One region of the Thermomonospora sp. CIF 1 genome, then DNA from elsewhere that is predicted to be linked to it. Evidence: riboswitches for the same ligand, from Rfam matches in the RefSeq annotation. Region 1 holds a riboswitch; the other holds the start of a gene.

Evidence for each region. A riboswitch is a leader RNA that binds a small molecule or an ion and turns the genes downstream of it on or off. The one in region 1 is predicted to bind cobalamin.
Region 2: it holds a riboswitch for cobalamin, as region 1 does, so the genes downstream of both, BUE48_RS01720 (ABC transporter substrate-binding protein) here and cobN (cobaltochelatase subunit CobN) in region 1, are expected to answer to the same signal.

The regions. Positions count from the first base shown of each region.
Region 1 covers NZ_MOYN02000013.1:90,275-95,867, forward strand. The annotation lists gene BUE48_RS06385 (cobalamin biosynthesis protein) at 1-603, shown strand, start outside; gene BUE48_RS06390 (cobyric acid synthase) at 600-2,105, shown strand; gene BUE48_RS06395 (DUF1444 family protein) at 2,178-2,855, shown strand; gene BUE48_RS06400 (cupin domain-containing protein) at 3,022-3,381, opposite strand; cobalamin riboswitch at 3,468-3,639, shown strand; gene cobN (cobaltochelatase subunit CobN) at 3,678-5,593, shown strand, end outside.
Region 2 covers NZ_MOYN02000003.1:153,865-159,457, reverse strand. The annotation lists gene BUE48_RS01740 (ABC transporter permease) at 1-102, shown strand, start outside; partial or broken gene BUE48_RS01735 (ABC transporter ATP-binding protein) at 99-810, shown strand; gene BUE48_RS01730 (TetR/AcrR family transcriptional regulator) at 832-1,422, shown strand; gene BUE48_RS01725 (SAM-dependent methyltransferase) at 1,516-2,367, opposite strand; cobalamin riboswitch at 2,630-2,814, shown strand; gene BUE48_RS01720 (ABC transporter substrate-binding protein) at 2,951-4,264, shown strand; gene BUE48_RS01715 (FecCD family ABC transporter permease) at 4,261-5,328, shown strand; gene BUE48_RS01710 (ABC transporter ATP-binding protein) at 5,333-5,593, shown strand, end outside.

The sequences.
Region 1 (5,593 bases):
GGCCGCGACCCCCGGCACCTGGACGTCCGGGAGCTGGCGCGGGCCACGGTCGAGTCCGTCGCCGAGAACACCGGCGACGCCGTGGTCGCCCCGCTGGTGTGGGGCGCGGTGGCGGGCGTTCCGGGGCTGCTGGCCTACCGGGCGGTCAACACGCTGGACGCGATGGTGGGCCACCGCAACGAACGCTACGGCCGCTTCGGATGGGCGTCCGCCCGGCTGGACGATGCGGCCAACTGGGTGCCCGCCCGGCTGACCGCCCTGCTCACCGCGGCCTGCGCCCCCGTGGCGGGCGGGAGCGGCCGGCGCAGCCGGGCGGTGCTGCGGCGGGACGGCGCCGCCCACCCCAGCCCCAACGCCGGCCGCTGCGAGGCGGCGTTCGCCGGGGCGCTGGGCGTGCGGCTCGGCGGCGCCAACGTCTACGGCGGCCGGGTCGAGCGGCGCCCCCACCTGGGGGACGGCCCGCCACCGGAGATCGCCGACATTCCCCGCGCCGTCCGCCTGTCGGCCGCCGTCGGCTGGGCCGCCGCCGTCTGCTGCGCGGCGGGCGCGGCGGCCTGGGCGGGCCTGCGGCAGGCGGTACGAGGACGGAGCGCCGTCCGGTGAGCGGGGCGCTGCTGGTCGCCGGGACGACCTCCGATGCCGGCAAGAGCGTGCTGACCGCCGGGCTGTGCCGGTGGCTGGTGCGGCAGGGCGTGAAGGTCGCCCCCTTCAAGGCCCAGAACATGTCGCTGAACTCGATGGTCACCGCCGACGGCGCCGAGATCGGCCGGGCCCAGGCGATGCAGGCGCAGGCGGCGCGGATCGAGCCGACCGCGCACATGAACCCCATCCTGCTCAAGCCCGGCGGCGACCGCCGCAGCCAGGTGGTGCTGCTGGGCCGCCCGGTGGCGGAGGTGGACGCCCTGGGGTACGGCGCCCACCGGGACCGGCTGCGGCGGGCGGCGCTGGAGAGCCTGGCGCACCTGCGCGCCGAGTACGACGTGGTGATCTGCGAGGGGGCCGGCAGCCCGGCGGAGATCAACCTGCGGGCCGGGGACATCGCCAACATGGGGCTGGCGCGGGCCGCCGGGCTGCCGGTGCTGGTGGTGGGCGACATCGACCGCGGCGGGGTGTTCGCCGCCCTCTACGGCACGGTGGGCCTGCTGGAACCGGCCGACCAGGCCCTCATCGCCGGGTTCGTCATCAACAAGTTCCGCGGCGCACCGGAGCTGCTGGAGCCGGGGCTGCGCATGCTGCGCGACCTGACCGGCCGCCCCGTCTACGGTGTGCTGCCCTGGCTGGACGGCCTGCGCCTGGACGTCGAAGACAGCCTGGGCCTGGACGGCCCGCCCGCCGCGGCCGGGCCGCCGCACGGGGCCGAGACGCTGCGCGTGGCGGTCGTCCGGCTGCCGCGGATCTCCAACTTCACCGACGTGGACGCGCTGGCCTGCGAACCCGGCGTGACGGTGCGGTACGCCACCGCCCCCGGCGAGCTGGCCGACGCCGACCTGGTGGTGCTGCCCGGCTCCCGCGCCACCGTCGCCGACCTGGCCTGGCTGCGTGAACGCGGCCTGGCCGACCAGATCGCCGCTCGCGCCCGGCGGGGACGCCCCGTGCTGGGCATCTGCGGCGGCTACCAGATGCTGGCGGAGGAGATCGTCGACGAGGTGGAGTCCGGCGCCGGAAGCGTCCCCGGGCTGGGGCTGCTGCCGGTCCGCGTGGAGTTCGCCCGGCACAAGACGCTCCGCCGGCCCGTCGGCACCGCCTACGGCCACCCCGTGCGGGCCTATGAGATCCATCACGGCGCCGCCACCGTGACCGGGCCGGCCGAGCCGTTCCTGGACGGCTGCCGGGTCGGCGCGGTGTGGGGCACCACCTGGCACGGCGCGCTGGAAAGCGACGGCTTCCGCCGGGAGTTCCTGCGGCGCGTCGCCGAGGCGGCCGGGCGGGACTTCACCCCCGCTCCCGGCGTATCCTTCGGCGCGCTGCGCGAGGCCCGTCTGGACGCGCTCGGCGACCTGGTGGAACGGCACCTGGACACCGCCGCGCTGTGGCGGCTGATCGAACGGGGCGCCCCGCCGGACCTGCCGGTGGTGCCCCCCGGTGGTGCGGGCCCGCTCCCGTGACCGGTTGCGCGCCGGACCGGCCCGATGCCGGTAGGGTGAGCCACTCTGAGCAAAGCCGCAGGAGGAACGTGCATGATGCAGTCCCGGCACAGCGCCGTCGCCCCGCCGCAGCCCGGACCGCTCGCCCGGGTCGTCCCGGTGATGCGGGCGCGGGTGCCCGTGGCGATGCAGCTGGAGTTCCCGCTGCCCGACAGCGAGCTTCCGGTGGTGGAGCCGTTCGTGGGGAACCTGCTGGTCGGTTACGCGATCGACCCTCCCGCGGAGGCGGCCGGCGGCGCCGGGTCCCGCCTGCTGCGGCAGCTGGCGGCGCGGCACTGCGCCGAACTGGGGGTGGCGCCGGCGGAGCTGCGTGAGCTGGCCGTGGCCAATCTGCGCGTGCTCCGCCCGGATGTGCGGTTCAACTGGTACCCGGACGTGCGGGCGGTCTCGGTGACGGCCGGCGGCGACCTGGAGGCCGGCCTGATCCTCGATGAGGGGTTCGTCGACAAGCTCGCCCAGGACGTCGAGGGCGACCTGGTGGTGGCGCTGCCCGCCCGGGACGTGTTCGTGGCCACCGGCACCGGCCATGTCGACGGCATCGACAAGCTGCGCTGGGTGGTCGACCAGATCTGGACCGATGAGCGGCACCTGACGCCGCAGGAGGCCGCCGGCGCCCCGCCCCGCGGCCTGGCCGCCCCCCAGCGTCCCCACCTGCTGCTGACCAGGGACCTGCTGGTGCGGCGCGGCGGCTCCTGGCAGATCCTCGCCTAAGACGCCGGTCCTTTTTCAACGGCCCGGCGGGGCACCCGGAAGCAAGGGGCGCGGCGCCCGGCCCACCGTTCGTACGTGCACGCCTGCGGCCACAGCGCCGGGCGCCCACCGGACCGCAACGGTGAAGGGCCGGTGATCTCACCGGCCCTTCACCAGATCACGCCTGTCAGTCCTTGGCCTTGGCGTACTCGTCCATGCCGCTGGAGAAGTCGTAGGCGATGCAGGGCTCGTCCCCGACGACCCATGCGTCGTGACCGGGCGTGGCCACGAACATGTCGCCGGGACCGACCTCGGCCTCACTGCCGTCCTCCATGCGGATGCGCAGCCGGCCCTGGGCGATGTAGCCGTTGTGGTGGAACTGGCACAGCTCGGTGCCGGCGATGGGCCGCAGCGACTCCGACCAGCGCCACCCGGGCTCGAACGTGGCCCGTCCCACGGTCAGCCCGGTCATGGTGAACACCTCCAGGTGACCGTTGGGAAAGTCGCGCCGCTCATCCGGCTTGTCGATGTGCTTGACCTCGATCATGACGGTCCCCCCTCCGTCACTTTCACGCTTGCACCCTCGCCGACCTGCGTCAAGGACGGCCGAGGCGGATCACTCCGCAGAAAGCGGCCTAGACTGCGGGCGACGGCAGGGCAGGAACCCGGTGGGAATCCGGGGCTGTCGCGCAACTGTGACCGGGGAGGGCTCCCCCGCATGCGGCCACGGCGGTGACGCTGGAAGGCCGGGGGAGACCCGGGGATCCGGGAGCCAGGAGACTGCCGCCGTCGCCTGCCTGATCCATCCGATGCGGGGCGCGAAACCCCCTAAGGAGGCGTTCGATGCGCGTGCTGCTGCTGTCCACGGCCGACACCGACCTGCTGGCCGCCCGCGCGGCCGGGGCCGGGTATGTGACCGCCAACCCCACCCGGATCGACGTGGCGGAGCTGCCCGCGCTCACCGAGGGCGTGGACGCGGTGGTGGTCCGGCTGCTGGGCGGGCGCAAGACCTGGCCGGAGGGGGTGGCGGCGCTGCGGGCGAGCGGGCTGCCGCTCGTCCTGCTGGGCGGGGAGGCCGACCCGGACGCCGAGCTGATGGAACTGTCGACCGTCCCGGCGGGGGTCGCCGCCGAGGCGCTGAACTACCTGCGCGAAGGCGGCGCCGCCAACCTGCGGGAGCTGGCGCGGTTCCTGTCGGATGCGGTGCTGCTGACCGGCGAGGGCTTCGCCCCGCCGGTCCGGATGCCCGCCTATGGGGTGCACGGCGAGCGTCCCCGCCGCGACGGCAGGCCCACCGTGGGGGTGGTCTTCTACCGGGCGCACGAACTGTCGGGCAACACCGCGTTCATCGACACCCTGTGCGAGGCGATCGAACGGCACGGCGCCAACGCGCTGCCGGTCTTCTGCGCCTCGCTGCGCGGCGCCGAGCCCGGCCTGCTGGACCTGCTGGGGCAGGCGGACGCGCTGATCGCCACCGTGCTGGCGGCCGGCGGGTCGGTCGCCTCCCCGGCCTGCGCCGGAGGCGACGAGGACGCCTGGGACGCCGGTGCGCTGGCCGAACTGGACGTGCCGGTGATCCAAGGGCTGTGCCTGACCACCTCCCGCCGGGCCTGGGAGGACTCCGACGCCGCCCTGTCGCCGATGGACGCGGCGATGCAGGTGGCCATCCCCGAATTCGACGGACGGCTGATCTCGGTGCCGTTCTCCTTCAAGGAGGAGGGCCCCGACGGCATCCCCGTCTACCGGGCCGACCCCGAACGCGCCGACCGGGTGGCCGCCATCGCCGTCAAGCACGCCCGGCTGCGGCACATCCCGCCGCAGCGGCGCCGCGTGGCGATCGTGCTGTCGTCCTACCCGACCAAGCACTCCCGCGTCGGCAACGCCGTCGGGCTGGACACCCCCGCCTCGGCGGTGCGGCTGCTGCGCCGCCTGGCCGAGGCCGGCTACGACCTCGGCGACGACCACACCCTCTGGCGGGACCCGGCCGGTGGCGACGCCCTCATCCACGCGCTGATCGCCGCCGGCGGCCACGACACCGAGTGGCTGACCGAAGAGCAGCTGCGGCGCGCCGCCGCCCGCGTCCCGCTGCGGACCTACACCGCCTGGTTCGCCGGGCTCCCCGGCGACCTGCGTGAACGCATCCGTGAACACTGGGGCGAGCCGCCGGGTGAGCTGTATGTGGACGGCACCGACATCGTGCTGGCCGCGCTGCGGTTCGGCAACGTGGTGCTGATGATCCAGCCGCCCCGGGGTTTCGGGGAGAACCCGGTGGCGATCTACCACGACCCCGACCTGCCGCCGTCCCACCATTACCTGGCCGCCTACCGGTGGCTGGCGGAGACGTTCGGCGCGGACGCGGTGGTCCACCTGGGCAAGCACGGCACGCTGGAGTGGCTGCCGGGCAAGGGGCTGGGCCTGTCGGCCTCGTGCGCGCCCGATGCGGTGCTCGGCGACCTGCCGCTGGTGTACCCGTTCATCGTCAACGACCCGGGCGAGGGCACCCAGGCCAAACGCCGCGGCCACGCCACGATCGTCGACCACCTGGTGCCGCCCATGGCCCGCGCCGACACCTACGGCGAGCTGGCCCGGCTGGAGCAGCTGCTGGACGAGTACGCCACCGTCCAGGCCCTGGACCCGGCCAAGCTCCCGGCGGTGCGCGCCCAGATCTGGACGCTGATCAAGGCCGCGCAGCTCCACCACGACCTGCAGCAAGAAGAGATGCCCGGGGAGGAGGAGTTCGACGACTTCCTGCTGCACGT
Region 2 (5,593 bases), on a different contig from region 1:
GCCATGGCGCTGCTGGTGGTGCTGGGCGTGCTGGGCGCGCTGGCGGCGCTGCGCCGCATCACCTCCGTCGATCCGCTGCTCGCCCTGGGAGGCAACCGATGACCGCCACCACCGCCACCACGACCGGGCTGGCCCTGGAGCAGGTCACCTTGGAGTACGGGACGGGCGACACGCTGGTGACCGCGCTGGATGAGGTCACCTTGACCGTGGAGCCCGGGGAGTTCGTCGCGGTCGTCGGCCCGTCGGGGTCGGGCAAGTCCAGCCTGCTGGCCGTGGCGGGCGCGCTGATCCACCCCACCCGGGGCCAGGTGCGCATCGCCGATGTGACCGTCTCCGGCGCCAAGGCCGCCGAGCTGGCGAGGCTGCGCCGCACCCGGATCGGCTACGTCTTCCAAAGCGGCAACCTGCTGGCCTCGCTGACCGCCCGCGACCAGCTGCTGCTGGTGCCGCACCTGTCGGGGCGGATCACCGCCGAGGACCGGGCCCGCGCCGACGAGCTGCTGGAGGCGGTCGGGCTGACCGCCAAGGCCGACCGCCGCCCGCACGAGCTGTCCGGCGGCGAGCGGCAGCGGGTCGGGCTGGCCCGCGCGCTGATGAACCGGCCGGCGGTGCTGCTTGAACCGGCCGGCGGTGCTGCTGGCCGACGAGCCCACCGCGGCGCTGGACCGCCGCCGGGCCCGTGAGATCGTGGCGCTGCTGGCCGCCCAGGCCCACGAGCGCAAGGCCGCCACCGTGATGGTCACCCACGACACCGACCTGCTGGAGGCCGCCGACCGGGTCGTCCACATGCGGGACGGCAAGCTGTCCTGACCTGCGCGCAGAGGAAGTGCATTGCCGAGGATCACCGCCCCGACCGTCGCCGAGCACCGCGCCCGCCGGTACGCCGAGCTGCTGGAGGCGGCCCGGCGGATCGTGCTCGCCGATGGGCCGGAGGCGGTGACTCCGGGCGCGGTCGGCGCCCGCATCGGGCTGGCCCGCTCCAGCGTCTACAAGTACTTCCCCACCTCCCGCGACATCCTGGTGCACCTGCTGGAGGAGATCTTCCAGCGGTGGAACGCCCGGCTCGGCGAGGTGATGGCCGCCCAGGCCGGCCCCGCCGAGCGGGTGACCGCCTACATCCGGACGTTCTTGGAGTTCGCCGGGAGCGAGGAGCACCGCATCGCCGACGCCATCGGCTTTCCCAGCCTGCCGCCGCAGGACGCGGCGCGGATCCGCGTCCTGCACCGGCGGCTGACCGAGCCGCTCTGCCAGGCCCTGATCGAGCTGGGCGACCCGTCCCCGCAGATCACCATGGAGCTGATGGTCGGCACGCTGAACGCCGCCACCCGCCTGATCGCCCAGGGGCATTCCAAGGCGCAGATCACCGCCGCGACCTTGGCGTTCATCCGCCCTCCGGGGACGTGCGGCCGTCCGGAGCGGTGAACCTCATCCAACGCGTTCTTTCCGCAAGCCGCCTGTGGCGGCGCCGGGCTTTCGCCCGTCCGGCGCCCCCGTGCGCCTGCCAAGGCCCGGTGATCAGGCGGGCTTGCGCAGCAGGCCGCCGTACTCGCAGCCGGCCTTGTTGAGCTTGGAGGCGCCTTCGTAGGGCTTCAGCTCTTCGGGGACGGGGGGCAGCGGCGGCTGGTCGGGGTCGGGGCGCCAGTCGTTGACGTCCACCAGGCCGGGCGCCACCGGCTCCAGTCCCGCCAGCAGGGCCTGGACCTCCTGCGGGCTGCGGGTCTGCCAGGTCAGGCCGTAGGCGCTGAGCTGAGAGTTCATCAAGGCGCGGTGCGCGGGGTCGTCCGAGGTGGCCTGGGTGAAGGCGATGTAGCCGCCCGGGGCGATGCGGTCGATCACGGTCTGCAGGATCCGGCGCGGGTCGTCCTTGTCGGGCAGCATGTGGCCGACCGACAGGAACAGCACCGCCACCGGCTCATCGAAGTCGATCAGCCGCTTGGTCTCCGGGTGGTCGAGGATCTCCTCCACCTGGCGGATGTCGGCCCTGATCACCGTGGTGGAGTCGTCGTCGGCCAGCAGCGCCCGGCCGTGCGCCAGCACGATCGGGTCGATGTCGACGTAAACGACGCGGGAGTCCGGGGCGAACCGCTGGGCGACCTGGTGGACGTTGTTGTCGGTGGGCAGCCCGCAGCCCATGTCGATGAACTGCCTGATTCCCGCCTCGGCCGCCAGGTGGCGCACCACCCGGTACAAAAACAGCCGGTTCTCCCGGGCGGCGTCCAGGGCTTCCGGCAGGTTCTTCAGCATCTGCCGGACGAACTGCCGGTCGGCCTCGTAGTTGTCCTTGCCGCCCAGCATCCAGCCATAACCCCGCGCCGGGGAGGGAATGTCGGTGCGCACTCCTGAGAAAGGCAGCTCCGCAGAGACCATGAAAAGCTCCGATTCTCGGAGGATGTGGAGGGGACTCGGCTCAGAATATCACCGAATCCACTTCCGGGAAGGGCGAATTACCCGCAACAAAAAGACCTCGTTAATCGGACCGAAAATGCAGTTCCGTCTCTTTATGCAACTCCTTGTGACGAACGCATGACCCCGTTCCGGGCGGCGCCCCCAGGGCTTGCGGGCCCGTGAGCCCTCACGAGCCCTGTGAAACGGCGGCGGACGCGCCCCCGGCCCCATGGACACCGGAACAGCCCATATGCGAAGATTGCACGCCGTAGGCGACGGCGGACGAGGAAGCCGGTGCGAGTCCGGCGCGGTCCCGCCACTGTGATCGGCGAGCGGACCCCGATGACGCCACTGCCCGCACGCGGGTGGGAAGGCCGGGGCGAGCGACGACCCGAGAGCCAGGAGACTCACGCAGTCGCCTCCTCAGTCAGATGGGGCGGATCTCCCCATGAGAGGACACGCCGGGCTCCGGCGTGCCGCGGGACTCTCTGGAACGGTCCGTCCCACCGCCTGCCGCGGACGCCGTCGAGGAACGGCCGCCGCGGCCAGTCTCGCAGGAGCGCCAGTGAACCTTGTGCACCGAGCCGGGCGCACCCCGGCCGAACGGCAGCCGGACCCGTCCCTGCCCCACCGCCCGGAGGCGGGGCGTCCCGCCGAGGGGGGCTCATCGCGCACCTTCCGCACCCGCCGGGCATGGCCGCTGGCCACGGCGCTGGTGGCCCTGTCGCTCGTGGCGAGCGCGTGCGGCGGGGACGGCCAGGGGTCGCAGGCGGCCCAAGGCGACCGCTGCGTCAAGGAATTCGACGCCTCCAAGGACTACTTCCCGGTCAAGCAGACGATCCGGCACGCCACCAACTTCACCCTGACCTACGCCAAGAACTACCAGGTCGTCACCGTCAAGCAGCCCGCCCCGGGGGCCAAGCCGCAGACCTATGTGCTGGTGCGCTGCGGCACCCCCGCCCCCAAGGCCGAAGGCGAGCTCAAGGACGCGGTGGTGGTCGAAACCCCGGTGCGCACGCTGTTCGCCTCCTCGACCACGCACCTGCCGTTCATCACCGACCTGGGCGTGCTGGACCGGCTCAAGGGCGTGGCCTCCGCCGGGCTGATCACCTCCCCGCAGGTGCGCGAGCGGGTGGCGGCCAAGCAGATCATCGAGTACGCCGACATCACCGGGCAGGAGATCGACACCGAGAAGGTGATCGGCGCCCGTCCGGACGTGCTGATGACCGACGGCAACGACGTGCCCGCCCACCAGACGCTGCGCAACGCCGGCATCAAGATCGTCGCCAACGCCGAGTGGCAGGAGACCAGCGCGCTCGGCCGGGCCGAGTGGATCAAGTTCGTGGCCGCGCTCACCGGCACCGAGGCCAAGGCCACCGAGGTGTTCGACAAGGTCGCCGCCGCCTACCAGGAGCTGGCCGCCAAGGCCAAGCAGGCCGAGCCGGTCTCGGTGCTGCCCGGCCAGATGTTCCAGGGCCAGTGGGCCATCCCCAACGGGGAGAGCTTCATGGCCAAGCTGATCGCCGATGCGGGCGGCACCTACGCCTGGGCCGACACCAAGGGCACCGGCAGCACCAATTTGGACCTGGAGACCGTGCTGTCCAAGGCCCGCGACGCCGAGGTCTGGCTGCCCCAGATGAACGACTGGAAGTCCCTGGAGGACGTCCGCAAGGCCGACCCCCGCTACGCCGAGTTCGCCGCGTTCAAGTCCGGCAAGGTCTGGTCGATGAACAAGGTGCTCGGCCCCGGCGGCGGCAACGACTTCTACGAACGCGGCGTGGGCCGTCCCGACCTGATCCTGGCCGACCTGGTGGCCATCTTGCACCCGGAGTTGATGCCGGGCCACACGTTCACCTTCTACCAGCAGCTCGCCCGTTGACCGAGCCCGCATTCGCCCCGGCCGCCCGCCGCCGCACGGCCGTCATGGCCGTGCTGGCGGCGGCGGTCGCGGTCTCCTTCGTGCTGGCGGTGGCGCTGGGATCCACCACGATCCCGCTCGACCAGGCGGTGGCGGCGCTGCTGCGCCTGGAGAACGCCGACCCCGGCGCGCAGACCATCATCTGGACGGTGCGGCTGCCGCGGGCCATCACCGCGCTGCTGGCCGGGGCGGCGCTGTCGGTGGCCGGGGTGCAGATGCAGACGCTGTTTCGCAACCCGCTGGCCGAGCCCTACATCCTGGGGGTCAGCTCGGGCGCCAGTTTGGGCGTGGCGCTGGTGGTCACCGGGTGGGGCGGGCTGGCCTCCGCCTTCACCGGCGGCGTCGCCGGGCTGGGCCGCGCCGGGATCGTGGTGGCCGCCTCGGCCGGGGCGGCGGCCGTGCTGGGGCTGGTGCTGGCGCTGTCGCGGCGGGTGCGCTCGGTGGTCACGCTGCTGATCATCGGGGTGATGGTGGGCTCGACCACCGCCTCCCTCATCACCTTGCTGCTGGCCTACTCCGACGCCCAGCGCGCCCAGCAGTACCTGGGGTGGAGCCTGGGCAGCTACTCCGGAACCACCTGGGGGGACCTGGCCCTGTTCACACCCGTGTGCACCGCGGCCCTGGCGGCGGCCCTGATGGGCGTCAAGCCTTTGAACGCCATGCTGCTGGGGGAGAACTACGCCCGCACCATGGGCGTGCGGGTGCGCCGGGTCCGCACCGCCACGCTGCTGACGGCGTCGGTGCTGGCCGGTTCGGTCACCGCCTACTGCGGCCCGGTGGCCTTCCTGGGCCTGGCCGTGCCGCACATGGCCAAGCTGCTGCTGGGCACCGCCGACCACCGGGTGCTGATGCCGGCGTCGGTGCTGCTGGGCGGTGCGGTCTCGCTGGTCTGCTGCATCGCCACCCAGGCCCCCGGCAGCGGCGCCGTGCTGCCGCTGAACGCGGTCACCACCGTGCTGGGCGCCCCCGTGGTCATCGCCGTCCTGCTGCGCAGCCGCGCCGCCCAGACCGGATGGGCGGGGTGAGGCCATGCTGTCGCTGCGATCGCTGAGCGTCGGCTACCCCGGACGGCGCCGCCGCCCGGCCCGGCGCGTCCTGGAAGGGCTGGAGGCGGTGGCGCGGCCCGGCGACCTGACCGTGCTGATCGGCCCGAACGGCACCGGCAAGTCCACGCTGCTGCGCACCCTGGCCGGGCTGCAGCCGGCGCTGGAGGGGCAGGTCCTGCTGGACGGCTCCCCCATCACCGCCCTGGACGAGGTGGAACGGGCCCGCCGGATCGCCGTGGTGCTC